2 regions of the Peribacillus sp. SIMBA_075 genome follow, and region 2 is predicted to be linked to the other one. Evidence: riboswitches for the same ligand, from Rfam matches in the RefSeq annotation. Region 2 holds a riboswitch; the other holds the start of a gene.
The links. Region 2 has a riboswitch for glycine ahead of SB775_RS11520 (amino acid permease). Riboswitches for the same ligand answer to the same signal wherever they lie in the genome.

Region 1: linked by a shared signal. The riboswitch ahead of SB775_RS07435 (amino acid permease) and the one ahead of SB775_RS11520 (amino acid permease) in region 2 are both predicted to bind glycine.

Annotation. Positions count from the first base shown of each region.
Region 1 is NZ_JAWRYN010000006.1:116,175-124,044, reverse strand. Features, by position in the region: gene gcvT (glycine cleavage system aminomethyltransferase GcvT) at 1-1,029, opposite strand, end outside; gene glyA (serine hydroxymethyltransferase) at 1,165-2,415, opposite strand; glycine riboswitch at 2,602-2,705, opposite strand; gene SB775_RS07435 (amino acid permease) at 3,033-4,412, opposite strand; glycine riboswitch at 4,706-4,762, opposite strand; glycine riboswitch at 4,766-4,865, opposite strand; gene SB775_RS07430 (hypothetical protein) at 5,146-5,388, opposite strand; gene SB775_RS07425 (amidohydrolase) at 6,197-7,384, opposite strand.
Region 2 is NZ_JAWRYN010000012.1:28,700-36,569, reverse strand. Features, by position in the region: gene SB775_RS11525 (amino acid permease) at 114-1,502, opposite strand; glycine riboswitch at 2,054-2,132, shown strand; gene SB775_RS11520 (amino acid permease) at 2,332-3,672, shown strand; gene SB775_RS11515 (DUF3311 domain-containing protein) at 3,940-4,140, shown strand; gene SB775_RS11510 (sodium:solute symporter family protein) at 4,137-5,618, shown strand; gene SB775_RS11505 (hypothetical protein) at 6,123-6,407, shown strand; gene argH (argininosuccinate lyase) at 6,418-7,870, opposite strand, start outside.

The DNA.
Region 1 (7,870 bases), on a different contig from region 2:
TTCAGCTTGATCGGCTGATACCAAGGCAAGACCTAAGCTTTTCTTCAAAGATGGTGATTGTGTTCCTGATGTCACAATACCTATTTCCTCTCCATCTTTAGAAATTATCTTGTAACCATGACGCGGAATTCCCCGGCCTATTACTTCAATCCCTACTAATTTTCGTTTTAATCCAGTTTCTTTTTGTTGTGTAAGAGCAGATTTTCCAATAAAGTCACTTTCTTTATTCGTCTTTACGACAAAGCCGATTCCTGCTTCCAGCGGGCTGATATCGTTACTTAGTTCCTGGCCATAGAGTGCAAGACGTGCTTCCAGCCGAAGCGTGTCCCGTGCACCAAGTCCGCATGGTTTTAATCCATTCGTGGCTCCTGCTTCTAAGATCTTTTCCCAAAGTACTTCCGCTTTGTCTGCAGATAAATAAAGTTCATATCCATTTTCTCCTGTGTAACCTGTACGGGATACAAGTACATCGGTAATCCCCGAGATGTTGACATGTTGGGCGAATTTAAAAGAACCAATTTCTGATAAATCTATTTCCGTTAACTTTTGCAAAATGGTTTCTGCCTTTGGTCCTTGGATGGCAAGCTGAGCGATGTCTTCCGAAATATTTTGGAGTGCCATCTCTCCTTTTACATGCTGCTTCATCCATTCGTAATCTTTCTCAATATTTGCGGCATTAATGACGAGTAAATATTTTTCATTCCCTAATTTATAAACTAATAAATCATCGACGGTTCCACCGTCTGGATAACACATTGCGGTATACTGTGCTTGATTGATGCTAAGCTTTGTTACATCGTTTGTAACAAGGTAGTTAATATAACTCTCGGCATCTTTCCCTTCCACAAGTACTTCTCCCATATGAGAAACATCAAAAAGTCCTGCTTCAGTTCGAACAGCTTCATGCTCTTCTAAAATGCTAGTAAATTGAACCGGCAGAGCCCAGCCACCAAAATTTATAACTTTTGCTCCGTATTTTTTATATACTTCAAAAAGCGGTGTTTGCTTTAATGCTGTTTCAATACCCATGATCTACCCCCAATTATGATTTTTTGTAAAATAGATGTTCTTTCACCTGTTACCGGTTTCTTTCATTGCCATGATTCCAAAAGACATATCTCGCTGCCATGGCTGTTGCTCAGGTTTCAGTAAAGGCATAATTGCTCACACAGTCGTTGGCTCTTGAAATAACGGATAAACACCGCAAATCTCTTTAGTTGTTACTCTTGCTTTCTCAATAACGGCTTTATTCCCTTTACTTTTTAGAACCGTTGCAATCACTTCGCCAATTTTCACCATCTCTTCCTTCTTCATGCCTCGAGTTGTTAAAGCTGCTGTCCCCATTCGGATACCGCTAGTAACAAATGGCTTTTCTGGGTCATAGGGAATCGTATTTTTATTAACGGTAATGCCCGCGTCTTCCAATAACTTCTCTGCTTCTTTTCCTGTTAAATTCCACGGACGTAAATCCAAAAGGACAATATGATTATCTGTTCCGCCAGAAACAAGGGCTGCACCTTCATTTTTTAATGTTTCGCCAAGTGTTGTAGCATTTTCAATGACTTGTTTCGCATAATCCTTAAAGCTTGGTTGTAAAGCCTCGTTGAAAGCAACTGCTTTTGCTGCAATGATATGCATTAGTGGACCGCCTTGAATTCCCGGGAATACGGATTTATTAATCGCTTTGATTATTACTTCATCGTTCGTTAAAATGATCCCCCCGCGTGGTCCTCTTAATGTTTTATGAGTTGTACTTGTAACAACATCTGCATATGGGATTGGGGATGGATGAAGACCAGTAGCTACCAGCCCGGCTATATGAGCCATATCCACCATAAGTTTTGCACCAACTTGATCGGCAATTTCTCTAAATCGTGCAAAATTAATCGTTCTTGGATAAGCGCTTGTCCCAGCAATAATCAATTTAGGTTTTTCTTTCTTTGCAATAGCTTCCAACTCATCATAATCAATTAGCTGTGTATCTTCTCTAACTCCATAAGACACAACTTCAAACCATTTTCCTGAAACGCTGACTGGACTTCCATGAGTTAAGTGGCCACCATGTGAAAGGTTCATTCCCATCACCTTATCACCAGGCTGAAGCAGTGCGAAAAAAACTGCGAAATTGGCTTGTGCACCTGAGTGAGGCTGAACATTTGCATATTTGGCACCGAAAAGCTTTGTTAAGCGCTCAATAGCTGCTTGTTCTGCCACATCGACAAATTCACATCCGCCATAATAGCGCTTTCCTGGATAACCTTCTGCATATTTATTTGTCATCACGCTTCCCATGGCCTCTAATACATCAGGGCTAACGAAGTTTTCTGATGCAATCAATTCCAGTGTTTCATGTTGACGTTGTCCTTCCTTCTCAATCGCATCAAAAATGGTAAAATCATTTTGTTGTAAACTCATTTTATTTTCCTCCTAATGTTTTCGCGTAATTCTGAATTTTTACTTAATTCTGAATTTCAATATGGTACTAGACAATTAAGTTTCTTTCCCGCTACAGGCCTACTTTTCTATGAAAACTGTTAATAACAGTATGCTTTACACCCTTTTTTGCACGCAAAAAAGGACAGAAAAGGGTCGTAGCGTTCTCTACCCTTCTCTGTCCTTTTACCTGAGAGTTTAGCTCCATTTTTAATAGAGCCTTTCCCCTTTGGTGGCGTAAATGTTTATACGCGCTCTCCAGAGGTGCGTCCATTTGTGGTTCCATCTACCTGAGAGATTTGTTCCAAGGGTCTTTTTGGAACTTGCTCCTTCGGTGGCTTGTCGCTTTGCACTCTCCCACAACTGTCATCCGCTTATTCAATTTGATACATTTAGAATAGTTGTTGATAATAATTATGTCAAGCATTTTTGAAAGCGCTAACAATGATATTCTGAGATATTTTTTTGAATTTTAATATGATCATCCAGATATCTTAAGCTTTTTATAACGGGCAGATTTTTTACTCACCGAGTTGGAAAATATGGAGCGGCAGCTATCTGGACAAACACCGTTAATGGAATCAAAGGGTTTCTTGCCACTAATTCCCCGCTGCCTCTCTCTGATTCGCCTGATCTACCTGCGTTTTGCGCATCTTATAAATCGCAACCAGCATAATAAACCAAACAGGAGTTACGATTAAGGCAACACGAGTATCGTTCGCAAGTGCAAGAACAACAAGGACGAACGCTAGGAAAGCAAGGATCAAGTAATTGGAAAATGGATAAAGTGGTAATTTAAATTTGTTCATTTTCACTAGATCTGGTCTTGTTTTACGATATTTCAAATGGCTGATGACTGTAATTCCCCAAATAAAAATGAAACATACTGTAGAAATACTTGTAATCAAGGTAAATACTCCTTCAGGCATTAAATAATTCAAAACAACGGAAATTAAAATGACAACCGTTGAAAAGACCAATGCATTGGAAGGTACTTTACGGTCATTAAGTTTTGCAAACGGTACAGGTGCATTTTTATCTTTGGCAAGTGAGTATACCATCCGGCTTGTACTGAAGATTGCACTGTTACATGCCGAAGCCGCCGATGTTAAGACGACAAAATTGATGATACCAGCAGCTCCAGCGATACCTACAGCCACAAATACTTGGACGAATGGGCTTTCCGTTGGGATGATTGCGTTCCACGGATAAACACTCATAATGACAATAAGTGCGCCAATGTAGAAAATTATAATCCGAATAGGAATATTATTGATCGCTTTGGGGATAACTTTTTCTGGATCCTCTGTTTCACCTGCTGTTAGTCCTACAAGTTCAATGCCAACAAACGCAAACACTACCATCTGGAATGAGAGGATAAAACCATTTATTCCATTTGGGAAGATACCTTCGTGACTCCATAGATTCGTGAAACTTGCTGAACCTGAATCAGTGGAAAAGCCTTTAATAATCATGAAAATACCGATAACAATTAGTGCTAGAATAGCTATGACTTTAATTAATGCGAACCAGAACTCCATTTCGCCAAAAAGTTTTACCGTTGCAAGATTCATAAATAGCAGAATGACAAGTGCAATTAATCCTGGCATCCACTGTGGTACAGAGGGAAACCAGTATTGAGTATAAAGACCAACTGCTGTTAAGTCGGCCATTGCGATTGAAATCCAGCAAAACCAGTAGGTCCAGCCGGTTACAAATGCCGCCATATTACCTAAATAGTCTCTTACAAAGTCGACAAAGGAGTGATAGTGCAAATTAGATAAGAGTAGTTCTCCAAGTGCGCGCATGATTAAAAAGCAAATGACGCCTGTAATCATGTAAGCAATTAAAATGGATGGCCCGGCTAAATGAATAGATTTTCCTGCTCCAAGAAATAATCCCGTTCCGATTGCCCCACCAATAGCGATGAGTTGTACGTGCCTGTTTTTTAGCCCTCTATCTAACTTTTGTTCCTGCATACGAATTCCCACTTTCTACTTTTATAGGATACTTGGATTTTTTCCCAATAAAGAGTCTGTCTTTCAATGAGTGTGAATTATTAGCGTACTGGGAAACTGTCCACCACTGTAAGCGCTTTCTTGGATAGGTACTAGATATAGTGAAATAGATCTACCAACCTTTTTGAAAATATAGCGTTAATTGTACAAATCAAAAGATAGACTCATTTATCACAGACCTTAATGCACCTCCTTTCTTTTTATCTTTCCTAATAAAAAAAGGACAGAGGAAAGATAGGGATTTTCCTACCTTCCTCTGTCCTTTTACCTGAGAGTTTAACTCCTTCGGTGGCCTATGGCTCTCTTCAGAGACGCGTCCTATTGTAGTCCTTTTACCTGAGAGATTAGTCCCCTGCTTTTTAGGGTTTGCTCCTTCGGTGCTAAACAATGTTTAGTCTCTCCCACAATCATCATCCGCTGATATAAAGTTGTTTTAATAGTTGTATACTATCGGTTTTTAATGGACATTTCAACGCTTATCTGAAAAAACTTTATTTTCTGAAATTTCACCACAGACAATTTTCAACTTTATGAACAGTATATATTTTAGAAGTTATTAGCTACGAAAAATCAAACTTATTAGCTGCTTTTCCATTTGCAAGGAATCCAAACAAGCTTATGTATAAGCGAAACATTTTTACATTTTTCCGATTGACTATAAGGCTAAATTTTCAAGATAGGAAATTACATAAGTCTATAGTTTTAACATAATTGATGTATGGAAAAAGAGAAAATTCGCGACACGCGAGAATGCTTGCAGCAGTAAAGATTGGTTAGAAGCTTCCTCCCTAAGTTCAGCAGTAGTTGCAGAAGCTTTCTCTTTTGCAACTTCCTCTTTGCCCCCACCACCTGCTATATTAGCAATGATGATAATTGCTAGAACCCATACCCACGACTTCTTTGGTTTCTTTAGTTTGATTTCCTTTTCCTTATCCATTTACCTCTTACCCCCATTTCAGTTTTGCAGACGGACTGTTGTAAACAGAAATAGAATAACATAATTTAGATCAATAAGGTTTATATTTATCATCACGTATTTATTTTCACTTTCTTTGTTAAATCATTATGTATTCGAACCAAATACAAAAAAGGAGGATTTAAGAATCCTTTATTTGGAATTTCGCATGAAAGGGAGTTAATGAATACTCCTAAGTAGTATAGTTTACAGTTTTGTCCAGATTAAAAAGAAAAGACCAAGTATTTAGGAGCTGAAACTATAACTTTTGGTATTGAACCACATCTATCTTTTCGGCCAAAAAACCCAAAGGTAAATAATTATTCTACAATACTTGACGTGTTCACAAAACGATTTTCCATTACTGTTTACCAGCGTCAAAATGGGACTTTAATTTGGTTAGCAGGCACCTTTTAAAACATGTCTATAAAGTATGATCAAATCTATGCCTTACCCTGATAAAATAACAGATTATAAGGGCGTGTTTAGATTTATCAAAACACGCCCTTATAGAAATTCAATTGAAGCATTCTTTTATAAAAGGGGATGATTTATTTGTATTCCCATTCATAAAAATAGGTGAAAATTCGAAGTTATCATTGCCTTTTCCCGTTAGCCACTCCATCCACCATGCATGAAAGTTTCCCTTCACACGGAGAGATCCGACTATCAGCTACAACCCATTCTTTAGCCTTTCTCGGTATCAGTTGCTTATTATCAATAGAATTATCTAATACAGCAAAGCATGTCATCATCTGTACCACGTCTTACAAATATTCTATTCTTTTTCCTAATCTAACTCATAATAACCACAAACAACATATCCTACTGCTTTTGCTGCCACGAGAAGGGCATCTTCATCGATATCAAATTTAGGATTATGATTAAAATAAGGTTTTTCTACTCCTTTAGGTGTACAAGCAATGTAAAAGAAGCAGGAAGGAATTTTTTCAGCATAGTAAGCAAAGTCTTCAGATGGCGGCATTGCTGGAAATTCCTTTACTTCTTTAATATCTTTATCATTTGCATTCTTAAGTGACTCGGCAACCTTTCCTGTTAATTCAGGATCATTATATAAAGGTGGATAGTCATTCGTATAAGTTAGATCACATGTTACACCAAATTCTTCTTCAAGTCCTTTTACAAGACGTTTAACTTCTTTTTCAATTTTATCTCTTGTTTCAACAGTCATATAACGAATATCGCCTTCAAGCTCTACGCTGTCTTTAATTATATTAAATGTTCCTTTTCCATCAAAAGATCCAATCGTAATCACACCAATATCAAAAGGACTTAATCGACGGCTAATAATCGTTTGAGCAGCGGTAACAAAATGAGCACCAGCGACAATGGCATCATTCGCTAGATGTGGTGAAGAACCGTGTCCACCTCTACCTTGAACTTTTAATTTCAAATAAGCCCTGCCGTTAAAAGAATATCCAGCATGATAACCAACAACTCCTGCTTCGTCCATTGGCAGCAGATGGATGCCAAATATATTATCTAAATCGTCAAGCACCCCGGATTCTACAATACTCTTTGCCCCGCCTGGCGGAACTTCCTCCGCATGCTGATGAATAATTTTGATTGTACCTGGAATTTCATCTTTTAATTGAATGAGGCAATCGGCTAAGACTAATAAGTAGGCAGTATGTCCATCATGACCACACGCATGCATAACGCCTTCATTTTTTGATTTAAAGGCTATATTCGTTTCTTCAACGATTGGAAGTGCATCAAAATCAGCTCGAAGACCGATGTTTTTTCCAGGCTTTCCACCTTTAATGGTCACGATAACTCCGTATCCATTACCTACATTAGATTGAACTTCTACGTCCTTTTCTTTATAAAAATCAATAATATATTGAGCTGTCTTTTCTTCTTTAAAAGAAAGCTCAGGATTTTCGTGTAGGTGCCTACGAATTTTAATCATTTCCTCTTTACGGGATTCTAGAATTTCCATTAATTCACTTCTCATAATCTCTTCATTCCTTCATTATTTTTTGAAAACGCCACTATATGTAGCGTTTTACATTTCCAACTGCTAATTATTCTGCAATAGGGTTCCGCTTACTACCAGCGGTGATTTTTTAGAAGCATTAGATGTTTTACCGGCATCTTTTGGCACCAAAAAGATAATAGATAATAGATAATATTAAATTCCAAGTCCAAATTTTGTAATTTTTACTCTTCAACACGAATCATCGCAAGCACGGCTACTAATAACCAAGTGATAACATACCTGATTGGAATGAATAAAATCCACGACCAACTTGTCTTTTTTTCAGGATAAGATCATATGTCAAGAATGAATGTTTTAGATAATTTAACCTTTAATTGATAATAGTTTTTTTAAAAGCATCTGAATATCTCTAAGGTAAATTTGATTATTCCAGTGTCTCTTCCAAATAAATAAAAGTGAAGATGATCTATCCCTGCTCTCCATAATGAGTAAACTTTAGTT
Region 2 (7,870 bases):
ACACTCGGCAAAGCTCGAGTCATGAACGTAGATTAACCAAGATGATCTCCCAAAATCCTTATTATAGAAAAACTCGTATCACTCATCTTTTTATCGAAATGGCACGAGACTTCTTAACTGGAAATCTCATCATCGGATTTAGCATCCAATGGTATTCGTTTATCCATTTTCAGCATGTAATAACTTACTACGACCAATGCTAGGAAAACGATCCCGACAACCAAGGAAATCCTTGTACTGGGATTGATCCACATACCCACCAGCACCATCAGTAAAAAGGCAATTGTCGCATAATTACTGTAAGGGGCAAACGGCATTTTGAACGGATGTTTCTCCATTTCAGCAGCATTTACCTTTCTGAATTTAAGCTCACTGATAAGTATGACAAACCATGGAATCATTCCGGGTAAAACACTCGCACTGTACACATAAAGGAATAATTCCGGCGGTGCAAGGTAATTCAGGACAACCCCGATACCCAATCCTAATAGTACAGCGATCGTACAATATGCCGGCACTCCACTTTTAGATACTTTTGCAAAGATTTTAGGAGCTTGGCCATTCAATGCCAGCGTGTAAAGCATACGCCCTGCACTGAAGATCCCACTGTTGCATCCGGACATTGCCGCAGTGATTACGACAAAGTTAATGATTCCTGCAGCTGCTGTGATACCGATTTTAGCAAAGGTTGAAACGAATGGACTTCCGATGTCATCTAGTTTATCCCATGGATAAACCGTCACGATGACGAATATAGCGCCAATATAGAAAATTAAAATGCGCCATATGATTGATTGGATCGCTTTTGTTACGGTCTTCGTTGGATTCTTCGCTTCTCCGGCCGCGATGCCGATGAGCTCAACGCCTTGATAGGAAGCCACAACAAGGGAAAGCGCAAAGAAGAATCCTGTCCAGCCTCCCGTAAAGAAGCCGCCATTTGCCCAAAGATTCGATAATCCAATTGCATCTCCGCCATTCCCTATTCCAAAGAAAATAAGGCCAAGGCCGGCAACGATCATCAATACAATCGTTATTATTTTTATAAGCGCAAACCAAAATTCAAATTCCCCGAAAGATTTTACGGAAATGAGGTTGGCTGCCCCCAAGATGATCATGGCGACCACACCTGGTATCCAAGCTGGTAACTCCGGGAACCAATACTGCATATACATTCCAACGGCGATGATTTCGGACATTCCTACGATTACCCATTGAAACCAATTGCTCCAAGCAGTCATATAACCTGCCAAAGGATGTATATAGCTGCTTGCAAAGGATGCAAAAGAACCCGTAGTCGGTTCTAAATATAGCATCTCCCCCATAGAACGCATGATGAAAAATATAAATATACCTGCGATGGCATATGCAAGCATTACAGAAGGCCCTGTCCATTTGATCGTGCTCGCCGATCCCATGAATAACCCGACCCCAATGGTTCCGCCCAAAGCTATCATTTGAATGTGACGTGCCTCCAGCCCTCTCTTTAATTCCTTGTTTGACATGATTAACTCCCCCAGATGCAAAATTAGCAGCAATGCTCTTCCATCCTTACCGCCAATCGACTCTATTTATTATTGTGGTTAGAAATGCCTTATCGTAATCATATAAATAACACTTTAATTTTGTTTTCTTATCTTATAATAGTAAATACTCTGTAAAAACACAAATGTATTTTTCAAAAAAACAGTTGTCAAATATATCTTGGCGATTTTTCCTATCTTAAAATACTTTTTTTTAAAAAGTGAATCAGTATTTTATAATAGTGATTACACAAAAAAAAGAGTAGAAAACAATCACTTCTGCTTTGAACCATTCAAAGTCTTTTCAAGTGAACGTTTAAAAAAATTAAAACCATTTCAATGTGTTATAAACCTCTTATAAGACTGGCTAACTCCCAAAAAAAATTGTTGACCTTCAGAAAAATAGATGATAGAATTCCAATATTATTTTATAAGTATAATGAATGCTTCAGCAGTGGAAGATCACCGCAGACAGACATTTTTACACAACCGCATACAAGCAAGCGATGAATGCTATGGATGACACTATAGCAGGAGCAGCTTCTGGAGAGACTGTACAAGATGCAGCGCCGAAGGATTCACAATCTCAGGCAAAAGGACAGAAGAGTAACGAATGATAAATTGTTATTCTGAACCCTTTAAGAGATTGGTATATCCAATCTCTTTTTTTATTGTCCACTTTGTGATTGGACTTAAAACAACAATCGTGAAAACCATTGGCAAGCTGGGTGAAAAAATCACGTCCTTCTCCAAGACCATGCAGGTTTGAAATCATTCACTACCAAGACTATAAAAGACGGGGGCGTACGAATTGGCTAAACAGGAATTAAAAAGAGATTTAAAAAATCGTCATGTACAACTTATTGCAATAGGAGGAACCATTGGTACCGGTTTATTTTTGGGATCCGGAAAAGCCATACAAATGGCAGGTCCATCCATCATCTTCTCCTATCTAATAATTGGAATTGCCTTGTTTTTTGTGATGAGAGCCCTAGGCGAATTGCTCTTATCCAATGCAGGATATACGTCATTCACTGAATTCGCAACCGAATATGTCGGCCCATGGGCTGGCTTCGTGACCGGTTGGACATATTGGTTCTGTTGGATCATGACCGCAATGGCCGATATCATAGCTGTCGGTGTCTATATACAATACTGGTTCGATATCCCTCAATGGATACCAGCTCTAATATGCCTTGTCATTCTGTTAGGATTGAACCTATTGACCGTTAAGTTATTTGGCGAATTGGAATTCTGGTTTGCCATCATAAAAGTAATCACGATCATCACCTTGATATTCGTAGGAATCATTCTCTTGGCCATCGGCTTCAATACCAATACGGGAACGGTTTCCCTAACGAACCTATGGACTCATGGAGGCATGTTCCCAAATGGAATTTCCGGATTCCTGTTATCTTTACAGCTGGTCGTCTTCTCCTTTGTAGGTGTCGAATTGGTCGGGGTTTCAGCAGCAGAAACGGCGAACCCGAGAAAGAACATTCCGTCTGCCATCAATAAAATCCCAGTCCGGATTTTACTTTTCTATGTAGGTGCCATATTCGTCATTCTCTGTGTCAACCCTTGGACACAACTGAATGCCACGAGCAGCCCATTTGTAGAAGTCTTTGCGCTAATCGGCATTCCTGTCGCTGCGGGGATCATCAATTTCGTCGTTTTGACATCAGCTGCTTCTGCATGCAATAGCGGTTTATTTTCAACAAGCCGAATACTCTATACGTTAAGCAGGAATGGAGAAGCCCCTGCTAAACTGGAAAAATTAAATCAACAGGCTGTTCCTAGCAATGCCTTATTAACATCAACAATCGTTGTATCACTAGGAGCATTGTTAAGCAAACTGATACCGGAACAGGCATTTACCGTTGTGACAACCATCAGTGCCATCTGTTTCATATGGGTATGGAGCATCATCTTGATCTCACATATCAAATATTCGAAAACACGGCCGGACCTAAGAGCCGAATCAACTTTCAGGGCTCCTTTTACACCCTTTATCAATTACGCCATTTTAGGATTATTCCTGTTCATCCTTATTGTTATGCTTTTCGCTGAAGCCACACGGCTATCACTGCTCATGACGCCAATCTGGTTCATGGTCTTGGTGATACTATATAACTATCAGAAAAAAAGATAGTAAAAGGATAAAGCCTTGAACTCTATAAGAATTCAAGGCTTTATCTTTTATCAGCGGCTCTGTTGCTAAAAATATATCAAGCAACTGCATTAAATTTCATATCAAAATAGTGTAAGCTTATATTTATCATCGGTTCCTTATCAAAGAAGGAATATCCGTCATGTATGAATTTTCCATCCAGTTTGGTTCACCCATCCATCAGTGGCACTGAAGTAAAACCCCCATTGTTGGACGTTTCACTTTATTTAAAACGGAGGGGTTTGTTTAATGAAGATTCTATATATCCTTACTCTAGTTCCTTTTATAGGCATACTAGGATTTCTGCCTTTTGTTAATAGAATAGAACCTTATGTATTAGGGATGCCTTTCAATATGTTCTGGATGGCTATGTGGGTGGTCCTTACCTCTGCCATCTTGGGCATCATGTATAAGCTGGATCCCCGGAATCGGGAAGGTGACCAGGAATGAATATTGCCCTCATAATCATTTTAGCTTTTTTACTACTATCGATATTTTTAGGCATTCGTTCTTCAAAAGGAAAAGATATGAACTTGGAACAATGGACGGTGGGCGGACGCGGTTTTGGTGCAATATTCGTCTTCCTGCTGATGGCTGGGGAAATCTATACGACCTTCTCCTTCCTTGGCGGCAGCGGCTGGGCCTATGGCAAGGGCGCACCCGCTCTATATGTTCTTATTTACATTACTTTGTCTTACGTATTATCCTATTGGCTCCTTCCTGAAATATGGAAATATGCCAAAGAAAATAAGCTGATGTCCCAATCCGATTTTTTTGTAAGCAAATATAAGAGTCCCAGTTTAGGAATTTTGGCTGCGCTTGTCGGTGTGGTGTCGATGATTCCAGTGATCGTCGTGCAGCTGAAAGGATTGGGGATCATTGTCTCAGAGGCATCTTATGGTGCAATCTCAATGTCTGCGGCGGTATGGATGGGGGCAATCGGCCTTACCATTTATGTAATGATTTCCGGTATACACGGCTCAGTCTGGACAGCAGTCATTAAAGATATCATGATGATCGCCATTATAGGATTCTTAGGAATTTATCTGCCCATTCATTACTTTGGTGGATTTCAGCCGATGTTCGAAGCAATTGATGCGGCCAAGCCTGGTTTTCTAAAGTTCCCCGAGCAGGGACTTAGCATATCATGGTTCATCTCCACGGTAATATTGCTCGTATTTGGTTTCTATATGTGGCCCCAAGTTTTCAGCGCGGTTTATTCAGCTCGCAGCGGGAAGGTATTTCGAAAAAATGCCATCATCAGCCCTTTATATACGCTCATGCTGTTATTCGTATTTTTTGTAGGGTTTACAGCTATATTGAAAGTGCCTGGACTCGTAGGGGCAGATGCAGACCTCTCATTGCTGCGCCTTTCGATCCAGACCTTTGACCCATGGTTTATAGGTATAATCGGCGGGGCTGGGTTGCTGACCGCATTGGTGCCGGGATCCATGCTTTTGTTGAGCGTCGCTACACTGCTCGCTAAAAACGTTTATAAGGAATTTGCACCTACAGTATCAGATCGCCACGTTGTAAGATTGGCAAAGATCCTTGTGCCAATCATTGCCCTTATAGCCGTCTACTTCACCTTAAACGGCGGCGAAACGATGTCAGCATTAATTCTCATGGGATACAGTCTCATCACACAGCTATTCCCGTCCCTTCTATTTAGTCTGAAGAAGAAAAAGAATCCAATCAATAAATATGGCGCAATCGCCGGCATCATCACCGGATTGGCCATCGTGATCTGCATTACACTCAGTCATTCAACAATAGGGACCCTGTTTCCATCCTTGCCACAAGCAGCGAAAGATTTGAATGTGGGAATCATCGCCTTGGCATTCAATTTCATTGTGATGATAACGGTAAGTCTTGCCCTCAGGAATCATGCGGTTCAGTTGGAACCAAAATCCGTTAACGATATTTGAAGCACTCATTGATGCTGATTATTTTGGAAATCCTGTGAATGAACATCGGAAGGCTCAGTCAAAAGACTGAGCCTTCCTTCGAATAATACAGTAATAATGTCCTTTTTCTTAAGAGTGATTATAGAAAGTTAAATAGCCGTCAAAAAACAATGTCTCATAATAAACTACCAATCTTTTTTGTTTATCATCAAATCCCCTATTTTAACTAATAAATTCATCAAGGTTCTGGCTACTACCAGACCATCCATAGCTAAATCATATCCACCTTTTAATAAGGCTTCCGGATTAAAGCAAAAAGTAATCGATATACAAAAGCTATTAAAATCAGGATAAACCGAACTGAGATCTATTTGACATTAACGTTCCGCCTTATATTATGTATTTTACAAATAATAGCATCGTTTTGGAAATAATCTTCATTTACTATCATTAGGGAAATCTCAGTTGCAATAAAAATCAAAATAAATAGCCACCCTAATAAAGAATGACTATATATTATGAAATATGAACTTTAAAATACATCCCGCATTGCTTTTACTCGCGATTGGAGCAAATACTCGTGAATTTCACGCTTTTACTCGTGATTTTGGTGCAAATACTCGTGAGTTTCATGCTTTTACTCGTGAGTTTGGAGCAAATACTCGTGAATTCCACGCTTTTACTCGTGAGTTTGGTGCAAATACTCGTGAATTCCACGCTTTTACTCGTGAGTTTGGAGCAAATACTCGTGAATTCCACGCTTTTACTCGTGAGTTTAGAGCAAATACTCGTGAATTTCATGCCCGTTAAAACTCATTTCTTAGTAATCCACTAAAGCCTTCCTTCGATCATTCAATGTTTTAACCATTTCCTTATACTCCTGCAACGCTTGTTCCAGTTTTTGTTTTCTATTTACAATCATCCTCGAAACCTCTTTCGGGCTGGGCCCGCCTTGAATGCTTCTAATTTCCACAAAGTATTCTGGAGAGATGATTTTTTTCCATTCGTCTTCAGTTAAATTCACTGCAACGAATTCATTGATGATCTTGTTGATTTCTTGTGTGTCCCAATCATATAGCTCTTTCCCTTCACTTATCGACCGTTTTGCAATTGTACTTGCTATGGAATGGGCTTTTCTAAATGATAACTCGTAATCTCTTGATAGGGTATCAGCTAATTCAGTAACCGTTATACTGGATTTTGCGGCCATTTTTTTTGTATGTTCTTCATTTACTTTCAATGTTGATATGACTGCATACATTAGTTTCATGACACGGCCTGCATTCGAAAAAGCCCGATATAAATGCGGCTGTAAATCATCTTCCGTATCGACGATATCACCAAATGGTGTGTTGTGGATCATATTCATTGCAGCAAGTGCATCACCATACGAACTGCTTGCAATCGAACGGGAATGTTCAATTGATACTGGGTTTCTTTTTTGCGGCATGATGCTGCTAACTTGAACATAAGGATCTGCCACATGAAATGTACCAAACTCCCTTGTCACATGCTGCAAGAAATCTTGAATCCACCTCCCAGTATTAACCATGCACGTCATAATGGCAGTTGCGGTTTCCAATAAATAATCAGCCCCGCCTATCGAGTCATAGGAATTTTCAACAACCGCCTCAAACCCAAGCAATTCAGCGGTACGGTTACGGCTGATTGGAAAACCAGTAGTTGTTAACGCAGCCGCGCCCAGCGGGGATTGGTTCACCGTTTCATAGGCTGCCCATAACCGTCCAATATCCCTTTGAAGAACGTCATAAATGGCTAAAAAGTAATGGCCTAATGTAGTCGGCTGAGCCGGTTGGGTATGCGTGTAACCAGTAATATAGGTTTCTATATGTTTTTCTGCCTGCACCAAGAATGCCTCGCTCAATTGGTTTGCATAGCCGATCAATTGCAGAAGATGACCTCTTATAACAAGCCGATACATCGCAACTCCCATATCATTACGGCTACGGCCGATATGAATCTTTCCTGCGAGCTCGTGACCGATTTCCTCGCCAATCTTTGCCTCCATCATGAAAAATAAGTCTTCGAATTGAGGTTGATAGGTCAGGAGAGTGAGATCTGTTTGAGCCACTTTCCGAATCCCCTCCAGCATGGTTTTCGCTTCTTCTTCTTTAATGATCTTTTGTTCCGAAAGCATGATGACATGTGCCCGATGAATATCGAACATAACATGAAATAAGTAATCTCTTTGATCATTAAAAACAGGCATTAGAAGCTCTTCCGCATATGTTTTTCCGGGAAAAACACTGCCT